One region of the Lysinibacillus sp. NPDC093692 genome, then DNA from elsewhere that is predicted to be linked to it. Evidence: riboswitches for the same ligand, from Rfam matches in the RefSeq annotation. Region 1 holds a riboswitch; each other region holds the start of a gene.

Evidence for each region. Region 1 has a riboswitch for cobalamin ahead of ACQKN4_RS11940 ((2Fe-2S) ferredoxin domain-containing protein). Riboswitches for the same ligand answer to the same signal wherever they lie in the genome.
Region 2: it holds a riboswitch for cobalamin, as region 1 does, so the genes downstream of both, ACQKN4_RS17310 (ribonucleoside-diphosphate reductase subunit alpha) here and ACQKN4_RS11940 ((2Fe-2S) ferredoxin domain-containing protein) in region 1, are expected to answer to the same signal.
Region 3: it holds a riboswitch for cobalamin, as region 1 does, so the genes downstream of both, cobT (nicotinate-nucleotide--dimethylbenzimidazole phosphoribosyltransferase) here and ACQKN4_RS11940 ((2Fe-2S) ferredoxin domain-containing protein) in region 1, are expected to answer to the same signal.

Annotation. Positions count from the first base shown of each region.
Region 1 covers NZ_JBNNUW010000009.1:103,563-107,830, reverse strand. The annotation lists gene ACQKN4_RS11945 (energy-coupling factor ABC transporter permease) at 1-729, opposite strand, end outside; cobalamin riboswitch at 877-1,061, opposite strand; cobalamin riboswitch at 1,287-1,469, shown strand; gene ACQKN4_RS11940 ((2Fe-2S) ferredoxin domain-containing protein) at 1,609-1,980, shown strand; gene cobJ (precorrin-3B C(17)-methyltransferase) at 1,985-3,655, shown strand; gene ACQKN4_RS11930 (sirohydrochlorin chelatase) at 3,670-4,268, shown strand, end outside.
Region 2 covers NZ_JBNNUW010000017.1:55,255-59,522, reverse strand. The annotation lists gene ACQKN4_RS17330 (histidine phosphatase family protein) at 1-76, shown strand, start outside; gene ACQKN4_RS17325 (bifunctional adenosylcobinamide kinase/adenosylcobinamide-phosphate guanylyltransferase) at 25-417, shown strand; gene ACQKN4_RS17320 (ECF transporter S component) at 756-1,250, shown strand; gene ACQKN4_RS17315 (hypothetical protein) at 1,247-1,930, shown strand; cobalamin riboswitch at 2,041-2,228, shown strand; gene ACQKN4_RS17310 (ribonucleoside-diphosphate reductase subunit alpha) at 2,391-4,268, shown strand, end outside.
Region 3 covers NZ_JBNNUW010000003.1:211,971-216,238, reverse strand. The annotation lists gene ACQKN4_RS05335 (aminotransferase class I/II-fold pyridoxal phosphate-dependent enzyme) at 1-414, opposite strand, end outside; gene ACQKN4_RS05330 (trimeric intracellular cation channel family protein) at 701-1,306, shown strand; gene cobT (nicotinate-nucleotide--dimethylbenzimidazole phosphoribosyltransferase) at 1,427-2,482, opposite strand; cobalamin riboswitch at 2,597-2,773, opposite strand; gene ACQKN4_RS05320 (ABC transporter permease) at 2,857-3,606, opposite strand; gene ACQKN4_RS05315 (ABC transporter ATP-binding protein) at 3,603-4,268, opposite strand, start outside.

The DNA of each region.
Region 1 (4,268 bases):
CGAGAAAACGCGTAAAGCTTTTAATTCACTCACATTGTATTTTTTCAAGAAATTCATAACGATCACTGTTAAAATGCCTTCACTAACAGCAAGAGGAATTTGCGTGAACGCAAAAATACTAGCAAACTTTGTGAATGAAGTCATAAAGCCTCCGACCTCAGAAGGGAAGGCAAGCGCTAATTGTACAGAAGTGACAATATATGTACCTAAGTCACCAAGCATTGCTGCTAAAAAGACGGCTACTGAAAATGATAATCCCATTTTTTGAGAACCCTTAAAAACATAATAAGCAATAATAGGACCAGCAATTGCCATAGAAAAGGCATTAGCACCTAAAGTTGTCAGCCCACCATGTGCTAAAAGTAAAGATTGGAATAATAATACGATTGTTCCGATAACGCTCATCGCTAATGGTCCAAAAAGAACTGTCCCAAGACCAACCCCTGTCGGATGTGAACAACTACCTGTTACAGAAGGGATTTTTAAAGCTGATAGTACAAAGGCAAAGGCACCAGATAGGCCTAAAATCATTTTTGTTTCAGGATTTTCATCAATAGTTTTACGAATAGAACGTAATCCTAAAATAATAAACGGAATCGATAAGACCCACCAAAAAATCGCCCATTCAATTGGCAAAAAGCCCTCCATAATGTGCATCGCAAATGCACGGTCTGGTACGAATAAAAATGCCAATAAGAAATAACTAAGCTTCCAACCTGAGAATTTCAAAAATTTCTCCTCCTCACATTAAAATAGTTCGAATAGTATGCGATACGAAATCAAAAAAGCACTTCTCCAATTGTGGAAAAGTGCATAGCTAAAAATGCAAATAAAATTCTAATTTGCTCAGCCGCACACCTATCCTCGTAGGTTCAAACGATCACATATTTTTCGGCAGGTCTCCTGGCTTTAGTTCAACGTTTTATAGGCCTTCCCATCCTTTGGACAGTGACATTATCTATAAAACTCCCTAGTACAGTGGCGGGACCGCGCCGGACTTAAACCGGCTTCCCTTTTAAGCGAAATGATGAACAATTCGCACCGAAAAAAGATGAAGTTGTGATTTCACGACAAAGTGTAACATGAATTTCCATATATATGCTATACTTTTTAAGAAAAAATTTTTAATTGAGTGTCTATGTCGAAAATTCGGATAAATAGAAAAGGAATGTCATATTTTTCATTAAAAAATTACTGAAAATGTCACAAATTTAGAAAGAAATATTGAAATTTTAAAAAAATAAGCTATGATAGAAACAGTTTTTAATTTTACAAAAAAAATAAATTCATATAAAACATCCATAAGTGCTTGAATATTTTCAAGATAATAGGGAAATCGGTGAGAATCCGATACAGCCCCCGCTACTGTAATAGCTGATGAAATCGCGGATGCCACTAGTGAGAACTAGGAAGGCGCGAAAGTAAAAGGAAGCTTAAGTCAGGAAACCTGCTTATGTGATAATGCATGCAAACTTTTCGGAGGGAGAAGTTGAAGCGAGAGCGAGTACCTGTATATATTCGTTTTTATTTGGCTTCTACTAAACCTTTACTCTTCGTCTAGAGTAAAGGTTTTTCTTTTTCCTAAAAGCAAATGAGGGGAGAAAAACTATGACAACTTGGAATTTAGAAGGGATGAAAACACATCTTTTTATATGCAATGGTAGTAGCTGTATGAAAAAAGATGCTGAGGACATTACTCAGGCAATTCGTGATGAAATACAGGTACTGGAACTTGATAAGGAAATACATACGACAAGGACTCGCTGTAATGGTAGGTGTAAAGATGCTTGTGTTGTCATTGCTTATCCTCAAGGGAATTGGTACCGCGTGCCGACAACAGAGCATGCGAAGGCACTCGTACAAGATTTAAATCATGAATCTTTACATAATGAGCATGTCTTTACTTTACGTGAAGGATCTTTACAGCGTACAGCACAAACAACAGCCATTAAAGGTATTGAAAAGGTGAAAGAGGGGTAGCAAAATGGCGCAAAAAGGTAAGATTTTCGTAGTTGGCTTTGGCCCTGGAGACTTTAAACATATTACGACTCGTGCTGTAGAGGCACTACAACAAAGTCATATGATTATTGGTTATAAAACCTATGTTGAGCTTATTCAAGATTTAGTTAGTGCAAAGTCGATTATTAGTACTGGTATGACAGAGGAAGTTTCACGTGCACAGGAAGCTGTACGTCAAGCAGAGGCTGGAAGTATCGTATCGGTTATTTCTAGTGGTGATGCCGGTGTTTATGGGATGGCAGGATTAGTGTATGAAGTATTAATCGAGCTAGGCTGGACGGAAGCCACTGGTATCGAAGTAGAAATTGTTCCAGGTATTTCTGCTATTAATTCGTGTGCAAGTTTACTAGGTGCTCCTATTATGCACGACGCTTGTACTATTAGTTTGAGTGACCACTTAACACCTTGGAATTTAATTGCTAAGCGGGTAGAAGCAGCGGCAATGGCGGATTTTGTTATTGCGCTTTATAACCCAAAAAGTGGACGTCGTACGAGACAAATCGTAGAGGCTCAACGAATTTTATTAGAATATCGTTCGCCCGATACACCGGTTGGCCTTGTGAAAAGCGCGTATCGTGACCGTCAGGAAATTACGATGACGACTTTAGCAGAAATGCTTGAACATGATATCGGCATGTTAACAACCGTTATTATCGGGAATTCATCAACATTTTTCTATGACAATAAAATGATTACACCACGTGGTTATCAGCGTAAATATACACTTGGAGAAGAAAAACAGCCGTTACGACCACATCAACGACTGAAGGAAGAAAATGAACCATGGGCAATGAATCAAGAAACTGGGGCAGCGCGAAATGATTTTGCAACAGATCCGAATGCCAATCGTATAAAGCCCAGTTTAGCTATAACATCACAACCAAAGCCTAAAAAGTCATCGCTTGAAATGGCAACAGCAGCTCTGGCAAAGGTGAAGGGAACTAGCGCTGTGAAAGTAACACCTAAGCTCGTTCAACAAAAAATCGAATCGGTTTTTGAATTAGCTGTTAGTCCTGGGGTAGCCAATAAGTTTTTTACTCCTCAACAAATGATGACATTAGCTGAGGTAGTTGGTGAGGAAGGAACGATGGAGTATACACCAGACCACCAAATTCATTTGAAAATTCCTACGTCCGAGCCAGGAGAGATTACAGCAAAGCTTCGCGAAGTAGGCTTTTTACTAACACCAATTGGTGACGTACTTTCGTTAAAGGCTTGTGATTTCTGTTATGGAGAAAAAACTGATTCGATTCCATATGCGGAAGAGATTCAAGAAAAGCTTGGTGGTATATCGTTACCGAAAACATTGAATATTGGTTTTAATGGCTGTGGTATGGCGTGTTATCGAGCCGTATTTGATGATATTGGCATTGTTTATCGTAAAAGTAAATTCGATGTTTTTATTGGTGCCAAGCCGGTTGGTCGGACAGCACATGCGGCTCAGCCTGTTGTTGAAGGATTAGAGCCTGAACAGCTAATACCGCTTATTACCGACATTATCGAAGAATATAAAGCAAATGCACATCCAAATGAACGTTTGTTTAAATACTTCAAGCGTGTGAAAAAGATCCTACATTTTACGTATCAGGATATGTCTTCAAAAATAAAAGTTGAGCCAGCTCCATGCGGCGACTAGTGAGGGGTAATGAGATGAAAGCAATTTTATTTGTCGGCCACGGGAGCCGTTTAGAAGCAGGAAATGAAGAGGTACGCACGTTTATCGAGCAAATGAAACCTCGTATTGATGAGAATTTTTTAGTAGAAACATGTTTTTTAGAGTTTGCCTCGCCGAACATTGAAGAAGGTATTACGAACTGTGTGAAGAAGGGCGCTACAGAGGTGCATGTTATTCCGATTATTCTTCTTCATGCTGGACATTCAAAAATGCATATTCCAGCAGAAATCGAACATGCGCGTGAGCATTATCCAAATATTACGTTCACATATGGTCAAACAATCGGTATCCATGAAGAAATATTTGCGATTTTAGAAGATCGTTTAGCAGAAATAGGCTTTAATGCTGAAGAAGAACATAAAGATACCGCGGTTTTATTAATTGCACGAGGCGGCAGTGACCCATATGCAAATGGTGATTTTTATAAAATTACACGCCTGTTATGGGAGAAACTCCCGGTTCAATATGTAGAAAGCGCATTTATGGGGGTTACAGATCCTCGTGTTGAAGAAGGAATTGAGCGCTGTGTGAAGCTTGGTGCTAAAAAAATCATTATGCTACCGTACTTTTTATT
Region 2 (4,268 bases), on a different contig from region 1:
AAAGGCTTGGGAGGAGGGAGCAAGATGCATGTCTTTATCGGAGGAGCCTATAGTGGAAAAACCGACTATGTCATGAAATTACTTGCAGGTCAAAACGTTGAGCTAGTGGATGGTACTCTACCTCATGGCGCTCCTACTTGTGATGTACTAGTTATAAAAAACATAGAAAAGTGGCTCGTAATACAAAATCTTGAGGATGATGAACCTCTTGTCAGAACTATTTTAACAAGACTAAAGTCGCTTGAAGAAAATTGTTCCTTGTATATAATAGTGACCGATATGGGACGTGGCGTTGTGCCGATGGAAAAACAGGCACGATTATTGCGTGATACATGTGGGCGTTTGTACCAGGCATTATTTGCTGAAGCCGAACAAGTCGTACGCATTTGGTACGGTATTGGGGAACAAATTAAATGATTTAGTGTCTTGCAGAATTTAGATGGCTCTTCAAAAAAGTGGGGATGACATTTGCAAAGACGCATACTTTGTATATAAGTTGATCTTCGTTACGGCTAGACGACTCCTTGGGGAATAGCGATATAAAGGAACGAAGGCTAATAGCATCACGTCCGGTGATAACGCCTTCGAACGTTCTGTTCGCCCGAGACCCTGCAGCGAAGCGAAGCGGCTCATCGGACGCCCCCAGGAAGCTCTGCTCTGTGCGAAAGCGAAGCGGCAGCTACAAAGTGCACAGCCGCAACGGAAATAAACCCCACACGCTATAATGAAAAAATTTCACGGAAAGAGGAAATGGGATGGATCGACAAAAATTAATGAAATTAACGCTCACTGCCATGGTAGCGGCAATTTGTGCAGTAGGTGCAGTCATTAAAATTCCAACATTTATTACAACTGCTGCGCTTGACTCTGCACCGGCATTTTTGAGCGTTGTATTTTTATCGCCAGTATTAGCTGGTGCTGCAGGAGTCATTGGGCATTTTATTTCAGCCTTAACTACTGGCTTCCCTTTTGGACCACTACATATAATTATCGCTGTGGAAATGTTTATCGTTGTATGGATCTTTGGGGTTATGCATAAAAAAGGAATGCATTTCTGGAAATGGCCTGTGGCACTTGTTTTAAATGGTGTCGTGGCACCTATACCATTTTACTTTATTATTAGTCCGGCATTTTATTGGACGTCATTGACTAGTCTTCCATTGGCAACACTAGTTAATCTAGTGATCGTTGCGGTGGCGATGCCAGTTCTGTCGAAGGTATTTGTGCGTAAGGAAGGTCGAGTACATTGAGAAATGCAATAAAAATAGGCGAGCTCATTGCGACAACCGATAATGCCGCTGCAATTGGCGAAAAGCTACAAGATGTTGTGTCTGCTCCAGATCAGCTTACGGCATATTTTACTGCACGTGTTACATTTTTAGAGCAGCTTGCTGCAAATGCTTTACCAAGGCATATTTTACTTGCTAATTTTTCAGGGGATGCTGCATGGTCTCGTTATGTTGCAGGCATTCAGCAGGTTTTTGATGAGGCTGGTCTTTTTTGTCCGCAAATAGACGGTAGTTCAGAGACCAATATGCCAACTTTACAATCAGGTTTGTCAATAACGATGCTTGGGGAGCAGCAGAAACGGACAGCTACTAAGCATGAGCAGCTAAGTTGGTACACATATGGTCTGCCGCTTGTAGGCAATGAAATCCTTGCACAGCCTGAAGATGTCGCACAGCTGGACCCTATTTTTCAAGCGTGGAAAGAGGGAATCATGCAGCAAGTATGGCCAGTTGGATCAAAAGGTCTACAAGCAGAATTTACCCGACTTTTTGGCGAGCAACAGGTCAAAAGTTCATTAGATGTTGAGAAATCGGCTGGTCCATGTGCAGTAGTTTTGCTAGGAATTGATCCAGAAAAAGAGCAGCAAGTACAAAAATATTTTCCTAGAAATTTTGAAAAACTACGTAAAACTGCATTGTAATCGGGCTTGCTTCGAGAAAAAGTAACACTTAAAAAAATTCAAGGGGCAAAACGCCTATTGCAACTATAAACACTATATGTTAGATTTGTTTAGGAGTTAAAACACAATATATAGTATTTTGGACGAGCGGTACCAAATATGGTTTAAAAGGGAATTCGGAAAAGAGTCATCTTAGGCCGAAGCTGTCCCCGCAACTGTAAGTGCTGACAAATGATGAATAGGCCACTGTAAAGAACGGGAAGGCCATCATTTGGAGGAAGCATGAGCCAGGAGACCTGCCGATTTGTTCAAGACAGCAACACATTCTTCGGGGATTGAGAAGTGGAGGCGAGAGATTTGTCCACTTCTTAGTGTGCATGTCCTTCATTTCCATTTCCGATTTTACTGCGATCACGTAACCGATAAATGTTGCGTGATCGCTTTTTGTGTTGGTGGAGAAAGAAAGGGAGAGAATGTATACATGACAATTCAAATCGAACAGCAAATTGCTAAGCTCAAGAAAAGTTATACGGAGGAAGAAATCGAAAGTTTTGTAAGATTATCGGATCGATGGCTACGAAAAAACGACAATGCAACATTTGAAGCATGGGCGGATGCGATGATTTTACAAACGCTTAGCCTGATTGATGAAGAGGAGCCATACTGGACATTTGTCGCAGCTCAAATTTATTTAGAAAAACTGTATGATCAATTTGCAATGCGCCGTGGCGTTTCAGTGCAAGATGTTTATAAAGGTTTCCCAGAACAATTAGCACGCTATACAGAAGCTGGTTTGTATCATGAAAGTTTAACAACAAAATATAGTGAGCAGGATCTTCAAGAACTCGCTTCCTATTTAGAATCAAGTCGAGATGAATTGTTTACGTATATTGGCTTAAAAACATTAATGGACCGCTATGTAGTCCGTGATTACACAAAAACACCAGTAGAGCTACCACAGGAACGATGGATGGTCATTGCGATGACCCTTATGCAAGATGAAACAGAAAATCGTTTAGAAAAAGTACGTGAATCTTACTGGGCAATGAGTAATTTATATATGACTGTGGCAACACCTACATTATCGAATGCAGGTAAAACACATGGCCAGCTATCTAGCTGCTTTATCGATACAGTAGATGATAGTTTACAAAGTATTTATGACACGAATACAGATGTCGCTACATTATCGAAATACGGTGGTGGTATTGGTGTTTACATGGGCAAAATTCGTAGCCGAGGCTCATCCATTAAAGGCTTTAAAGGTGCATCAAGTGGTGTTTTACCATGGATTAAACAGCTTAATAATACGGCGGTTTCAGTCGATCAGCTAGGTCAACGTCAAGGAGCTATTGCTGTTTATTTAGATGTTTGGCACAAAGACGTCTTTACGTTTTTAGATTTACGCTTAAACAATGGTGATGAGCGTTTACGTGCCCATGATATTTTCACAGGGCTATGCTTACCGGATTTATTTATGGAAACGGTTGAAGAACGTGGGGAATGGCATTTATTTGACCCACATGAAGTACGAGAAGTTATGGGCTTTTCACTAGAGGATTTCTACGATGAGAAAAAGGGTGATGGCACTTTCCGTACTAAATATGCAGAATGTATTGCGAATCCATTATTAAGTCGTGAAGTCGTGCCAGCGATTGATATTATGAAGCGTATTATGCGCTCGCAGCTTGAAACAGGCGTACCGTTTATGTTCTATCGAGATGAAGTAAATCGTATGAATCCGAATAAGCATGAGGGAATGATTTATAGTTCGAACCTGTGCACAGAGATTTTTCAAAATATGTCAGCAACTGAGTTCGAGTCTATTACTCTAGAAGATGATGTCATCGTAACACGTCGCAAACCTGGCGATTTCGTTGTATGTAACTTATCATCTATCAATCTAGGCAGAGCTGTACCGGCTGGTGTTTTAGAACGATTAATCCCGGTTCAAGTACGTATGTTAGATAATGTTATTGCTTTAAATACAATTCCAGTTAAACAAGCAGAGCGTACGAACTTACGCTACCGTGGCATTGGACTTGGAACATTTGGCTGGCATCATTTATTAGCTTTGAAAGAAATTCAATGGGAGTCTGAGGAAGCTGTAGAATTTGCGGACAAGCTATATGAGGAAATTGCGTATTTAACAATTCGCGCTTCTAACAATTTAGCATGTGAAAAAGGAGCCTACCCATTATTTGAAGGCTCGGATTGGCATACTGGTGCGTATTTTGACAAACGTGGCTACGACAGTCATAAATGGAATGAGTTACGCGCGGCGGTTGCTGAAAAAGGAATGCGTAACGGCTACGTCATGGCGGTTGCACCGAACTCATCAACATCTATTTTAGCGGGT
Region 3 (4,268 bases), on a different contig from region 1:
ATAATCTTTTAACGAGCCAGTATCTTTATCGCCACCATCGACTATTGATTGCAATGTATCATACGGCTGCCCCGAAATATAAAGTAATTCATCACCAGGACGTAGTACTCCGAATAAGCTAAGTGTGATTGCATGTGTACCAGAAATAATTTGCGGACGCACAATGGCAGCCTCCGCTCCAAAAACCTCTGCATAAACACGTTCTAGATTGTCACGCCCTTCATCATCATAGCCATAACCGTTAGATGGGTGCAGATGATAATCACTTACTTGATGCTTTCGGAATGCAGCAAGCACTTTTTGTTGATTGAAGAACGCCATATCTTCTACCTTTGCATGAAAAGGGCGTACCTTATCTTCTATTTTAGCAGCTAATGCTAGTGTTTCTTCTAATAAATTGGTTGTAAAAGTCATTATGTTCTTCTCCATTTCACATTTGTTCAAATCTTATCTTAACAATTTGTGAGCTTGCCTGCAAAAATTGCTTGTGTTTCTAATTGCATTTAGGCGCTTAGTTAAATTAAAAACTATATCTATGCATTTCTGCTATAATTAGATACTTAATATCTGATAATTCCAAATCATAAGTCGATGCTTTCTTTGCTTCTGATACAAAAAAGAAGACTTTAATGTTTTCTAGTTCGTATTAGTAACTAATCTACAACAAGAAATGATTTTATTCACTTAAGGGGTGAAAGGGTTGGCTTGGGAGGTTTTTAGTATCATTGGAACAATTGCCTTCGCTATTTCCGGGGCAATAATTGCAATGGAAGAAGAATATGATTTATTCGGTGTCTATATACTCGGTATCGTAACTGCTTTCGGTGGTGGAGCTATACGAAATCTATTGATAGGTTTACCTGTAACTACACTTTGGGGTCAAGATATGATGTTCCAAATTGCCATTGCAGCGATTACGCTATTTTTCTTATTTCCGCACCGTCTTATTCAGCATTGGCATCGCTGGGGCAATTTTACCGATGCTATCGGATTATCCGCATTTGCGATTCAAGGTGCTCTCTATGCTGTAAAGCTCGACATGCCTATTAGTGCAGTTATTGTAGCTGCTGTCTTAACAGGGTCAGGTGGTGGAATTGTTCGCGATTTATTAGCTAGACGACAACCATTAGTCCTCCGTGATGAAATTTATGGTGTTTGGGCAGCACTAGCCGGGCTTATTATCGGACTTCAACTTTTCTCAGGGGATATCTTTTTATATGTATTATTTGGTGTGATCACAGTATTAAGAATACTTTCATATACGAAGAAATGGCGGTTACCGTTGCGGAAGTTGAATCGAGCATAGCTATACCGTTGCATATTAACAAGCCCAAATATCAGATTTGGGCTTGTTTTGAATTTTTCTTATTTTCACAAACGCCGTGCATCCACAGCAGCGACAATAAGTACCTAAAGATTAATAAATCTACATTTTCAACAGTAACATAGCTTCCTCTAATGTAGTCATGTTTTTCATCATAGAGCTTGCTGCATCCAAAATAGGAAAGGCTAAAGCTGCACCAGAGCCCTCTCCTAATCGCATATTCATTTGTAGCATTGGTTCAATTCCGAGCATTTCAGCAGCAATTTTTGCACCAGGTTCTTCAGAAGCATGAGAAGGAATAATATAGTCTTTTACGTTTGGCTCAAGTTCGTACGCAATTAGAGCAGCGATAGTAGAAATAAAGCCGTCAATAACAACAGGTTTGCGATGTGCAGCAGCAGCAAGTATTACCCCTGCCATCGCGCCAATTTCTAACCCTCCGACTTTTGCAAGAACATCAATAGCATCATGACGATTTGGTTTGTTTAATGCTATAGCTTTGCGGATGACTTCTACTTTATGTGCTATTCCTCCTGGTCCAACTCCTGCACCGAAGCCTGTCACTTCATTCGGATGACACTCGCGAAGAACCGATAATATAGCAGCACTAGGTGTTGTATTACCGATACCCATTTCACCTGTCCCGAGTACATTTATCCCTTTTTTGATTTCTTCCGTAGTTACTTCAATTCCTACTTCAATTGATTGAATGGCTTCTTCCTTTGACATAGCAGGACCCTTTGCCATATTGTCCGTACCATATTTAATCTTTTTAATGATGACACCAGCATCATGTGGAATATCCTCTTTAACCCCAACGTCTACCGTAACAATTTTTGCATTCGTTATTTTCGCGACAGCACAGACACCTGTTCCTCCTCTTGGGAAATTTAGCGTTTGGAAGACCGTCACATTTTGTGGATTCGGCGTCACTCCTTCTTCACAGACGCCATGATCCGCGGCACAGACAATAATTGCTTTATTATCAATTGCAGGATATAGTTCACCTGTAATACCGGATAGTTGCACAGCTAGAGTTTCCAGCTTCCCCAAACTACTAGGAGGTTTGCAAAGTGCATCTATGCGTTCTCTTGCCTGCCCCATCATTTTGTGGTCTGCACTTTGAATGTTTTGGATCGTTTGTTGTAATAATTGCATGAAAATTTCCCCTTTCTTATTTGCCCTTGTTACTCGAAGAATGATTTAGAGAAAAAAATAAAAAGCCTGTAGTTTATCCATAACAAATAAACTACAGACTTTTCCATCGTCTATATAATACGAAGCAGATAGGCAGGTCTCCTGGCTCAATTTCAACATTTCATAGAACCTTCCCAGAACGATGCTAGTGGCATTCTCTATGAAACTCCCTTTTACAGTGGTGGGACCGCTAAAGCTTTTCACTTTATTCCCTATTCTCCCGCAATGGGCACCTAATGCTTTTATGCAATTATTTTTAATTTACGTCAAAGTGTTTAATATGTCAACATTCGAAATTTTCGTGCATCATGTTTATTATAGTAAACTGATATTAATTATTCATATTTAAAAACTTTAACACAAAATACTAAAGTAATAACTGCTATAGCAGTTATTACTGAAAGTTCAGTCAGATACGTATAAAAATTTTGAGTCTCGAAAATAAGTGTTTTTCTAATAGCTTCAATAATATAATTAAGTGGATTAATATAAACAAATGGCATTAAAAATTTTGGCCATACATCACTCGGAAAAAAAGTACCACCTAAAAAAATGAATACTAGATTTGAAAGATTTCCCATAGTTGTGGCATTTTTTGTGTTATTAGCGTAAATTCCGATTATTAAACCTATGCCTAATAAACTAAGACCACCGATTAATAACAACGGGATTAATAAAAGAGTGTAAATCGAATTAAAATTTAATTGAACATTAAAAACGAAAACACTAATGACCAAAATAATAACTGTTTGTATAGCCATAATGAAAAGCTGTGTACTGAAAATAGATACCATTATTTTTGATGCAGAGATTGGCGTAACTTTAATTTTTTTAAAAATACCCCTTTCCCTATACGAAGCAATCATAACGGGTAATGCTATAAGACCAATAGCTCCATAAGCCATACCTAAAATACCAGGAAAAATATAAGTCATATAGGACATGCCGTCTCTTGCCGTATCTTTTCCGGCTGTACCCATTAAAGCCATCATAAGAATAGGGAACACCGTACTCATAACAACCGCTTGTTTATTTCTTATTTCCATTTTAAAAAATATAGAAGATAAATTCACGAAACTATTCATATTTTCAAAACACTTCCAGTCATATTTAAGAATACATCCTCTAAATTCGCCATTTGAATATTTATACTAGTCGTTGTTATTCTTTTTTCATCTTCTAATTTATTTATATAATCTAACGTTTTTCTAATATCTTTCGTATATAAATAGAAATAATCATCTTCTTTTTTAATCTTATCTACTGCAGGACAACTTTCTAAATAATGGACAGAAGAATCGGCAATTAAACCTATTTTTATTACTGAGTTTAAATTAGCATTATTAATAATCTCTTCAGGTCTTCCTACAGTATAAATACTCCCATTGTTAATAAAACATACATTATCACAGAGTGCTTCTACTTCTTCCATATAATGTGTCGTTAAGATTATTGTTGTTCCTTCTTCTCTAATGTCCTTTATAATATTCCATAAATCTTTTCTGGAGTTTGGATCTAAACCAGTTGTTGGTTCATCCAAAAATAGGACCTGTGGTTTATTGAGAATGCTTAATGCAATACTTATTCTTTGTTTTTGCCCGCCAGAAAGTCTATTAACATAAGATCTTTTCTGTTCTTGCATATTGACTTTTTTTAATAGATCTTTAATTTCTTCTTCTGTAACCTCCATGTTGTATAATATGGCGAAAAATTCAAATAATTCATCCACTTTAATATGATCAAAATA